DNA from 2 places in the Lactococcus sp. S47 genome. Region 1 is predicted to be linked to the other one. Evidence: predicted binding sites of a transcription regulator. Region 1 holds the regulator's gene; the other holds the start of a gene.

Region 1 (5,604 bases):
CCAGTACTTGCTTTAATTTCTAATAATGAAGAAGTAGCAGCTCATACTCGTGGAAATGTAATGGAAACAGTGGCTCGTGGAGCCTCAGCTATCACAATTGTTGAAGAAGGAGTGGCCCGTGAAGATGATACAATTGTTGTCAACCAAGTTCATCCTTATTTGTCAGCAATTTCAATGGTTATTCCAACACAATTAATTGCTTATTATGCGTCAATGCAACGTGGACTTGATGTTGATAAACCACGTAACTTAGCTAAAGCAGTAACAGTTGAATAAAAGTTACTGACAGAAATCTCTGTCAGTAAAATGATAACTAAAAATAAAAAGTTCTGAGATTCATCAGAACTTTTTTGGTTAATTAATCTTTTGTCAGTGACAAAGGCCAGATTTTTCCGTATATAATAGTATGTATGAACTAAGAGAAAATCCGTATCCGATGCAACCTAGGGAACGCTTAGAATTTTTAGGAGAAGAGTGCTTGTCTGATGTTGAGCTGTTAGCGATATTATTGCGAACAGGGACAAAAAAATACTCATCATTAAATTTGGCCTTGGAAATTCTTCAACATTTTGAAACTTTGGATAATTTGCGCAAAGCTTCGATTAATGAACTCAGAGAAATTTCAGGCATTGGACTGGCAAAATCCATTGAAATTCGAGCAATGATTGAATTTGGAAAAAGGATACAAACCACTAATAGAAAACGTTACGGTCAAGTTTTGAGTTCCAGAGAGTATGGCCTGAGTCTTGCTTTTGAAATGCAAAATTTTGAGCAAGAGCATCTTGTGGCGACTTATTTAGATGGTCAAAATCGAATTATTGAAAAAAAGACAATTTTTATAGGGGCGGTTAATCAGGCAACTGCAAGCCCTAGAGAGATTCTTTATCATGCAATAAAAAATCTCTCAGTAGGACTGTTAGTTGCACATAATCATCCCTCAGGAAATTTACGACCCAGTCAGGCTGATAAAATATTTACTGACAAAATAAAAAAATCTTGTGAGGATGTGGGGATCAATTTTATTGACCATATTATTGTAGGGGCTGGTAATTATTTTAGTTTTCGGGAAGAAGAGATCAGAAAATGAAGGATTATATAACAAACAATCACTTCTCAACTATAAAGAAAAGAAAAAGAACAGTCAATAAAAACTGTTCTTTTATTTTGTACTAATTTAGTTTTCTTGAGCTCCCATGAAAAATAGTAGTGTTTGCAGCTCCTTAGTTAAGTCAATTGATTGAACAACCACATCTGAAGGGACTTTCAAACGAATTGGGGCAAAGTTTAGGAAACCTTTGATACCAGCTTTGACTAGAGTGTCAACAACTTCTTGGGCATTTTCTTTGCGAACAGAGAGAATTGCTGTTTTGATATCCGATTTTTTAACATTTTTTTCTAAATCAGAAATATTATAAATTGGAATTCCATCATCCGTTTGTGTTCCAACTAAGGGATTGCCAGAAATATCATAGGCTTGCGTGATTCTCATTTTGTTTCTATCTTGGAATTGATAATGAAGTAATGCACGACCGAGATTTCCGACACCAATTAGAGCGATATGCGTTTCTTGGTCTTGGCCAAGAAGTTCTCCAAAGAAATCACGGAGCACTTTCGTTTCATAGCCGTATCCACGTCGGCCTAATTCGCCAAATAAAGAGAAATCTCGGCGAATTGTGGCAGCATCTACTCCAATTTTTTCTGAAATAAGTTGTGAGTTTGTGCGTGTCACATTTTCTTCGACAAGACTTTTGAACAGTCGATAGTACTGTGGCAGTCGTTTAGCAGTTGCTTTAGGCAAGCTTTTGCTTGGTTTATGATCAGTCATTGTTATACCTCAAAAATTTAATTCGATTTTATTAAAACTAAGTAATATTTAGTTTCTTTGTGATAATTTTATCAAAAATTTGTGAAATTATCAAACAAAAGGAATGGAATATTTACAAAAAATGAGAAATTGATTACAATTCTAAAAAAATATTTATTTTCCTCTTTTAATTAAGGCGCTTTCATGTTAGAATAGAAATATGAAAAAATAGATAGGGAGAAAATATGATTAAAATTTATCTTAGTGGTTCATGTTCATCTTGTAGAAAAGCTAAAAAATGGTTACGTAAACATCACATTGAATTTGAAGAAATTAATTTATCAAAAGATGTTATGGAAAAAGATGATTTAATCAAAATTTTATCCTTGACTGAAAACGGATTTGAGGATATAATTGCGACCCGAGGGAAAACATACGCATCTTTAAATTATAATTTCGATGAATTAGGACTAGAAAAAGCTTTTGAATTAATTCAGGAAAATCCACGTCTTCTAAAACGACCATTAATTTTTGACGAGGACTGTCTATTGATTGGTTTTAACGAGGATGGAATCAGAGCGTTTATTCCACCAGAAGTTAGGAGAATTGAATTGCGCGAAAGATTAATTTTAGTCTAATATTAATTTTATTTTTAGCTTATCAGATTTGGTAAGCTTTTTAATTTTAAGAATTTGGAAGAACTACAAAAAACTTGCCTTAAATGCTATAATAGAAGGACTGCTTTTCTATCATATGAAAAGGGAAAACGAAGTATTAAAAATATGCTTTGAGATTTAACGAAGAGGATAAATATCATGATTTTACTGCAAGGGAATGGAATTGCACGCACTTTTGGTGGCGATGTTTTATTTGAAAATATCAATTTTAGTTTACAAGACCATTCAAGAATTGCCCTAGTTGGCCGAAATGGAGCTGGTAAGTCAACCTTGCTTAAAATTATTGCTGGAGTTGAAGAAGCGAGTCGCGGAACTGTATCCAAGACCAAAGATTTGACAATGAATTATTTAGCGCAAGATACTGGGCTGAATTCCTCAAGGACAATATTTGCCGAAATGCTCTCTGTTTTTGATTCGCTTCGCCAAATGGAAAAACAATTGCGCCAGATGGAATTGCGAATGGGAGAACTTGCTGGGGATGAATTGACAGCTTTGATGAAACGTTACGATGCTTTATCAGAAGAATTTCGGATGAAAAATGGATTTACTTATGAATCTGAAATTAAGTCTGTCTTAAATGGTTTTCGCTTTGATGAAACAATGTGGGAAAGAGAAATTTCAAGTTTATCGGGGGGACAAAAAACACGTTTGGCTCTTGCTAAGATGTTGCTTGAAAGACCACAACTTTTGATTTTGGATGAACCAACTAACCACTTAGATATTGAAACTTTAGCTTGGCTTGAAAATTACCTTAAAAATTACGAAGGTAGTTTATTAATTGTCAGTCATGACCGCTACTTTTTGGATAAAGTGGTTAATGAAGTCTTAGAATTATCTAGAGGAGAATTGACTCGTTTTTCTGGAAATTATTCTCGCTATGTTGAACAAAGAGAGCAAAAACTCTTGTTAGAACTCAAAAATTTTGAAAAACAACAAAAAGAAATTGCTAAATTAGAGGACTATGTTGCCAGAAATTTAGTTCGGGCTTCGACGACTAAAATGGCGCAATCGCGTCGTAAAAAGTTGGAGAAAATGGAGCGTTTAGACGCACCAACAAGTGATGATAAATCGGCCAATGTTACTTTTACTCCTGAAAAAACGTCTGGAAATGTTGTTTTAACCGTTTCAGAAGCAACGGTAGGTTATGAAGATAATCGTCTCTCTGGTCCGATTAACATTGACGAGCGTAAAGGTGAGTCCCTTGCTATTGTTGGACCAAATGGAGTAGGTAAGACAACATTGATTAAGTCAATTGTTGGACAGATTCCATTTTTAGCAGGTCAAGCAAAATTGGGTGCCAATGTTACTTTGGGATATTATGACCAAGAACAAGGAAGATTGACAGCTTCCAATACTGTCTTAGACGAATTATGGAATGAGCATCGCTTACTTAATGAAGTTGAAATTCGCAATATGCTTGGAGCCTTTCTTTTTAGTGGAGATGATGTAAAGAAAACGGTTGGGATGCTTTCGGGTGGTGAAAAAGCCCGTCTTTTACTTGCTAAATTAGCAATGGATCACGATAACTTTTTAGTTTTAGATGAACCAACCAATCACTTGGATATTGATTCACGTGAGGTCTTGGAGAATGCTTTGATTGATTTTCCAGGAACAATCTTGTTTGTTTCTCATGACCGCTATTTCATCAATAGAGTAGCTACCAAAGTTTTAGAAATTGCTCCCGAAGGAAGTACAGAATTTTTGGGAGATTATGATTATTATGTCGAGAAAAAAGAAGAAGTACAAGCTGAGAGTAATTCTTCAGAAAATGGGGAACCGATAGAAAGTTTAGCTCAACAAGATTTTACAGCTCAGAAAGAAGCTCAAAAGAATCGACGTAAAGTAGAGCGCGAAATCAAGGCTTGTGAAGAGAAACTAGCCGATTTGGAAGCAAAAATTGCAGCTCTATTATTGGAAATGCAAGAAAATACCGCTGATTTTGTTAAATTAGGAGAATTACAAGCTGAAATTGACCTCTTTAATGATGAAAAAGATGAGATAGAAATGACTCTTTTAGAAGCGATGGAAGAATTGGAAAATTTGTAAGTGTTGTGAAGAGAATTTAGTGTAAATAAGCTAAAACGCGAAGCTTGAAAGCTTTGCGTTTTTTTGTTTTGTAATCTAAAAATCCTATATTTAAATAAAGCGAAACAATCATTGCTTTTTTGTTAAAAAGTAGTACAATTTAATCAAAATAAATTGAAATGCTGGAATGTGGGATGGTAAAAAGCAATAGAACAATCTCTTTGATGGGAGAAATTTTCTATGATTTACGAACACAACGAAACTTTAGATTAACTGACTTTGGAAAAGTAGGTTTGTCAAAATCATCACTGTCAGATTTTGAAAGTGGAAAGTCTATTCTTAGATTTGATAAATTAGATGCAGCTTTAGAATTAATGCATATTGAGGTTTCTGAGTTTGAATATTTTTTTAACAATTACCATTCTGATTATTTTGTTGAGATTTGTGATGAAATTGAAGATGCGAATTATATGCAAGATACTGTAAAATTAAAAGCGATTAATAGTGAGGCTGGAAAGTATGATAATGAACAAGGAAATCGAATGATATTTCTAGCGACTCAAAATTTGCTTTATGGATTGACAGAGCGAGAAGAAGTTGAAGTTACTGATTTAATGTTTAATATCGAAGTTTGGTCATATTTTGAGTTAAGTATTCTTTCGTTTGTTGTAGAACACTTGAATACCCGTTTGACTCTCTCTTTGATGAAAGACTTTTGGAAAGAAAATTTGCATTATCTCAAAGTTAAAAAATATCGGGAAAAAATTGTCCAAATTGTTTGCCGAGCAGCTGTAAAGTATATTAGTGAGAATAAATATTCCATTGCTCAAAAACTCTTGGAAGATGTTAATATTGCTTTAATACCTTATAAAAAGGATTTATTTTGCCGTAATATGTCTCGCTTTACTCTTGGCTTATTGCTTCATCAATCAGGAAAAACTGCCGAGGGGAAAGCTAAAATGGAGAGTTCTATCCGTCTTTTTGATGAATTGGGTTTGCCAGAGATGAAGGCTTATTATCAAAAAATATTTGATGAATCTGTAAAAAACTAGTGGGATATAAAAGGGATTTGAGTTCCCTTTTTATTTTTTATAAAAA
Region 2 (5,604 bases), 110 kb from region 1:
GTTGCAGTAAGTCATGACCACCCCACACAAGCAACAACAATGGTTGTTCAACAAGGGACATGGGTTATTGTTGGCCTCTTTGTTGCTTTAATCGTTATGCATATGGACTCAAGGTTTTTATGGAACTTAACACCGTTTTTTTATGTGCTAGGTCTTATATTAATGATTCTACCAATCTTTTTCTATGATAAAGCAACCTATGCTTCAACAGGTGCAAAAAACTGGCTTGCTTTTGGTGGACGTAATCTTTTTCAACCATCAGAGTTTATGAAACTTTCTTATATTTTATTTTCGGCAAGAATTGTAGTTACCTTCCAAAATAATTTAAAGAAAAGAGTGCTCAAAGATGATTTCCGATTAATCGGACTTTTGATACTGGAAACAATGCCAGTAGCTATAATTTCGGTATTTCAAAAAGATTTTGGTACCTTTTTAGTATTTATAGCTATTTTAGCAGGAATTATTTTAGTTTCGGGTATTTCTTGGAAAATACTTGCGCCAGCTTTTCTTTTCGTAGCAGCAGTAGCTGGAGGAATTGTTGCTCTAGTTGCTTCACCAGAAGGACAAAAATTTCTTGAAAGTACCAGTTTTGCACAGTATCAGGTCAATCGTTTTATCGCATGGTTACATCCTTTTGAATATTCTCAGACTTTCAGTCTTCAACAAGCACGCTCATTGATTTCAGTTGGTGTTGGTGGTCTTTGGGGTAAAGGAATTGGTGTAGCTAATGTCAATGTTCCCGTTCGAGAATCAGATATGATTTTCACTGTCATTGCTGAAGATTTCGGATTTGTTGGATCAGCCTTTTTGATTTTCCTTTACTTTATGCTGATTTATCGAATGATTCGAGTAACTTTCAAATCAAATAATCAGTTTTATACCTATATTTCAACGGGTATTATTATGATGATTCTCTTCCATGTCTTTGAAAATATTGGAGCAGCTATTGGTGTTGTTCCTTTAACAGGTATTCCCTTACCCTTCATTTCTCAAGGGGGATCGGCCTTAATGGCAAATATCATCGGCTTAGGGCTCGTTTTATCAATGAAATATAATCAATTACCAGAATTTGTCAAGGAACAAAGACAAATCCCAGTTAAGGGTGATAGTCGAAAAAATCGTCGAAGAAATAGACGTTAACAATTAATAAGAATACAAAAAGTAAAAGTTACTGACAGAAAATTCAGTAGCTTTTTTATTACAATAAAACATTTAAAAGTCTATATATATCAAGGAAGAAAACGCTTTAAATTTTTGTAAATTATTAGAAATAATGATAGAATAAACTCGTGAGAGAAATCTCAAATACTAAATTTAATTGATTGCCTGAAACGACAACCATCCTATATAGAGGAGGCGTTTTTATGCGCGCAGCACGTTTTTACGACCGCGGGGATATCCGCGTTGATGAAATTAATGAACCAATAGTAAAAGCTGGCCAAGTTGGCATTGATGTGGCTTGGTGTGGAATTTGTGGAACAGATCTTCATGAATTTTTAGATGGCCCAATTTTTTGTCCGTCAGCAGAACATCCTAATCCAATTACTGGAGAAGTACCACCAGTCACTCTTGGACATGAAATGTCTGGGGTTGTAAATTTTATAGGTGAAGGAGTAAGCGGACTTAAAGTAGGTGACCATGTCGTTGTCGAACCTTATATCGTTCCCGAAGGGACTGATACAAGTGAAACTGGACATTATAACCTCTCAGAAGGTTCAAACTTTATTGGTTTGGGCGGAAATGGTGGAGGTTTGGCTGAAAAAATTTCTGTTGATGAACGTTGGGTTCACAAAATTCCTGATAACTTACCATTGGATGAAGCTGCTCTAATTGAGCCACTATCAGTCGGCTATCACGCTGTTGAACGAGCAAATTTAAGTGAAAAGAGTACGGTATTAGTTGTTGGTGCTGGACCAATTGGACTTTTAACTGCTGCCGTTGCAAAAGCGCAAGGACATACTGTTATCATCAGTGAACCTAGTGGACTTCGCCGCAAAAAAGCACAAGAAGCACAAGTTGCTGATTATTTCTTCAATCCAATTGAAGATGACATTCAAGCTAAAGTTCATGAAATTAATGAAAAAGGAGTGGACGCAGCCTTTGAATGTACCTCTGTCCAACCGGGCTTTGACGCTTGTCTAGATGCGATTCGTATGGGTGGAACAGTTGTCATTGTTGCAATTTGGGGCAAGCCTGCTAGTGTTGATATGGCAAAATTAGTAATCAAAGAAGCTAACCTTTTAGGAACGATTGCTTATAATAACACTCATCCAAAAACAATTGACCTAGTATCAACAGGTAAAATAAAATTGGACCAATTCATCACAGCTAAAATCGGTTTGGATGATTTGATTGATAAAGGATTTGATACGCTGATTCATCATAATGAAACAGCTGTTAAAATTTTAGTTTCACCCACTGGTAAAGGTCTATAAAATAAATAAATAAATAAAGGAGAAATAAGATGTCTAAAATTGCAGCAGTTACTGGAGCAGGTCAAGGAATCGGTTTTGCAATCGCAAAACGTCTCTATAATGATGGTTTTAAAGTAGCTATTATTGATTACAACGAAGAAACAGCTCAAAAAGCAGCAAAAGAGCTTGGAGAAAACTCATTTGCGGTTAAAGCTGATGTTTCCGACCGTGAACAAGTTATTTCAGCTTTGAATGCTGTTGTCGACAAATTTGGTGATTTAAATGTTGTAGTTAATAATGCTGGAATTGCCCCAACAACACCAATTGAAACAATTACACCTGAACAATTTCATCAGGTCTATAATATTAATGTTGGTGGAGTTTTGTGGGGGACACAAACAGCAACAGCACTTTTTAGAAAATTAGGTCATGGAGGTAAAATTATCAACGCAACCTCACAAGCTGGAGTTGTTGGAAATCCAAATCTAATGCTCTATTCTTCTTCAAAATTTGCTGTTCGTGGGATGACTCAAATTGCTGCTCGTGATTTAGCAGAAGAAGGAATCACAGTTAATGCTTATGCACCAGGGATTGTAAAAACACCAATGATGTTTGATATTGCGCATCAAGTTGGTAAAAATGCTGGTAAAGATGATGAATGGGGAATGCAAACTTTCGCAAAAGATATTGCCATGAAACGTTTATCTGAGCCTGAAGATGTGGCAAATGTTGTTTCATTCTTAGCTGGCCCTGATTCAAACTATATTACTGGTCAAACAATTATTGTTGATGGAGGAATGCAATTCCATTAATCTAAAAATGAACTGTCAAGTTTTTATCTTGACAGTTCATTTTATTTTGTGCTATAATTGTCTTAAATAAATGAACGAGGTAAGGTCTATTGAAAATCTAAGTTTTGAACTTTAAAAATATTCGTAAAAATCGAGTGTTTTTGTTGTCTTCATAACTTAGAGAGAATAGACTTTTATTATGTTTACAGATTGGGCAATTTGTCAGAATTTGTATCTTTTAAAGCTCTTTTCACCTAAGTTGTGAAAAGAGTTTTTTAATTTAAGGAGAAAATAATGAATCAAAAACAAAAAGAAATGCAAGCTAAACTAGAACAAATTAAGAAGAATAAACCGCAATTTGCTGGGAAAAATACTAATGGGATGACAGCAGTAAAAGCAACCAAGCAAAATCAACACGGAGCAAAAATTAATGCTCCAAGAAAAGCGGGAATTTGAGATTTATGAACATTCAGAGGAACTCACTCTGAGTTTTTCTACTCAAATTAGATTTCTTAATTCTCACAAATGAGAGGAGAATTAAATGTCAAATATTGAATTTAAAGACTTAACCTTTGGCTACGGGGATAACCTGATTTTCAATCATGCCCAAATAAATATTGATGACCGTTGGAAATTAGGATTAGTAGGGCGAAATGGCCGTGGAAAATCAACTCTTTTAAACTTACTACAAGGTAAAATAACTACTGACAGCTCGATAATTACTGGCAAAAACTTTGTTTACTTCCCCCAATTACTGACAGAAGAAGATTTTAATGATAAAGATAAATCTAAAAAACAAAATACTGCTGATAAATATTCTGTAGAAAGTCTGTCAGTAAAAATTACTGACAGAAATTCACAATTAACTTATTATGTGCTAAATGAATTAGCCGAATTTGAACAATGGAAATTAGAACGTGAATTATCTTTATTGAAAGTTGATTTAGAAATTCTTTGGCGTCCTTTTGGAAGTTTATCGGGTGGGGAACAAACCAAGTGTCTCTTGGCAATTTTATTTTTAGATGAGGACAATTTTCCACTAATTGATGAACCAACAAATCATTTGGATATGGAAAGCAGAAAAATAGTTGCTGACTATCTTCAAAAGAAATCAGGATTTATCGTTGTATCACATGACCGAAATTTTCTTGACGAAGTCTGTGACCACACCTTGGCAATTGAACGTCAGCAAATAGTTCTCTATCAGGGAAATTTCTCAACTTATGAACGAGAAAAACAGTTGCGTGATGACTTTGAACTTGCTAAAGACGAAAAATTACGTAAAGATATTTCAAGGCTGAAAAAGACTTCGTTAGAAAAAAGAGATTGGTCTAATCAACGAGAAAATGTTGCCGGAGCAACCTTTGTGGATAAAAAAGTTGCCAAAAAACAGAATCAACGAGCAAAATCAATTGAAAAACGAATGGGACAGGAAGTTGAGAATAAAGAGAAATTACTCAAAAATATCGAAAAAACTGAACCTCTTATCATGAATTTTCAACCTTCACATCATAAAAGACTGATTCAGTTTGAAAATTTTTCTCTTGGATTTACCGAAAAATTACTTTTCCAGCCGATTGATTTTTCTTTGAAAGTGGGAGAGATTGCAGCAATTGTCGGACCAAATGGTCAAGGGAAATCAAGTATTATTAAATATTTATCTGGTGATTTTTCTGGTGAGCACAGTGGATTTGTTCAATTTCCTCAGGGGATAAGGCTATCATTTGTTCGTCAGATTTATGATAATCGTGGTTATCTGAAAGACTTTGCTACCGAATATCAATTAGATTATGAATTATTTTTAGCTAATCTCAGAAAACTGGGGATGGAGCGCAAGCAATTTAGCCAAAAGATAGAAACGATGAGTCAAGGACAACAAAAAAAGGTTGAATTAGCTCGTAGTTTATCGCAAGAAGCAGAGCTTTATCTCTGGGATGAGCCGCTTAATTATCTTGACGTGTTTAATCGTGAACAAATAATTCAACTTCTAGAAACTTATCATCCAACAATGCTTCTGGTCGAACATGATCAAGCTTTTGTTGAAAAAATTTCTAATCAAATTATTAACCTAAAAGATACATAAATTTAAAAAATAAAAGTAGAGTGATTTTACTCTACTTTTTTAGAATACTTTCATATAATAGAAAATATGAATAAAGCAAAGCGCACAATTTTGTTTTTATTTAAAAAAATGTATACTTTAGATACACAGCCACCATTGACAAAAAATCTTAATCTTAAATTGTTTGAAACCCTGATAAATTAGGAATAGTAATAGGAGAAGAACAGTTCATCATTTAATAGTTATAAGCTAATTATTAGTATTATTTCTTTGATTAATATCATCTATTTTTATATCAAGCTTTTTAGATAAACATTGACATTATTTATGCGTTATA

What was found. Region 1 encodes Rex, which represses fermentation and respiration genes when NADH is low (regulators of the CRP and FNR family bind a similar motif). Its sites were predicted from a motif close to TTGTGAANTANTTCACAA; they were not measured.
Region 2: the regulator Rex is predicted to act here: its motif matches at 1,288-1,305, upstream of IAE52_RS00305 (2,3-butanediol dehydrogenase).

Annotation. Positions count from the first base shown of each region.
Region 1 covers NZ_JACVUB010000001.1:171,315-176,918, forward strand. The annotation lists gene glmS (glutamine--fructose-6-phosphate transaminase (isomerizing)) at 1-276, shown strand, start outside; gene radC (DNA repair protein RadC) at 407-1,087, shown strand; gene IAE52_RS00815 (redox-sensing transcriptional repressor Rex) at 1,175-1,825, opposite strand; gene IAE52_RS00820 (Spx/MgsR family RNA polymerase-binding regulatory protein) at 2,050-2,442, shown strand; gene IAE52_RS00825 (ABC-F family ATP-binding cassette domain-containing protein) at 2,620-4,527, shown strand; gene IAE52_RS00830 (XRE/MutR family transcriptional regulator) at 4,701-5,558, shown strand.
Region 2 covers NZ_JACVUB010000001.1:61,664-67,267, forward strand. The annotation lists gene IAE52_RS00300 (FtsW/RodA/SpoVE family cell cycle protein) at 1-1,140, shown strand, start outside; gene IAE52_RS00305 (2,3-butanediol dehydrogenase) at 1,365-2,435, shown strand; gene IAE52_RS00310 ((S)-acetoin forming diacetyl reductase) at 2,465-3,226, shown strand; gene IAE52_RS00315 (hypothetical protein) at 3,500-3,661, shown strand; gene abc-f (ribosomal protection-like ABC-F family protein) at 3,747-5,288, shown strand.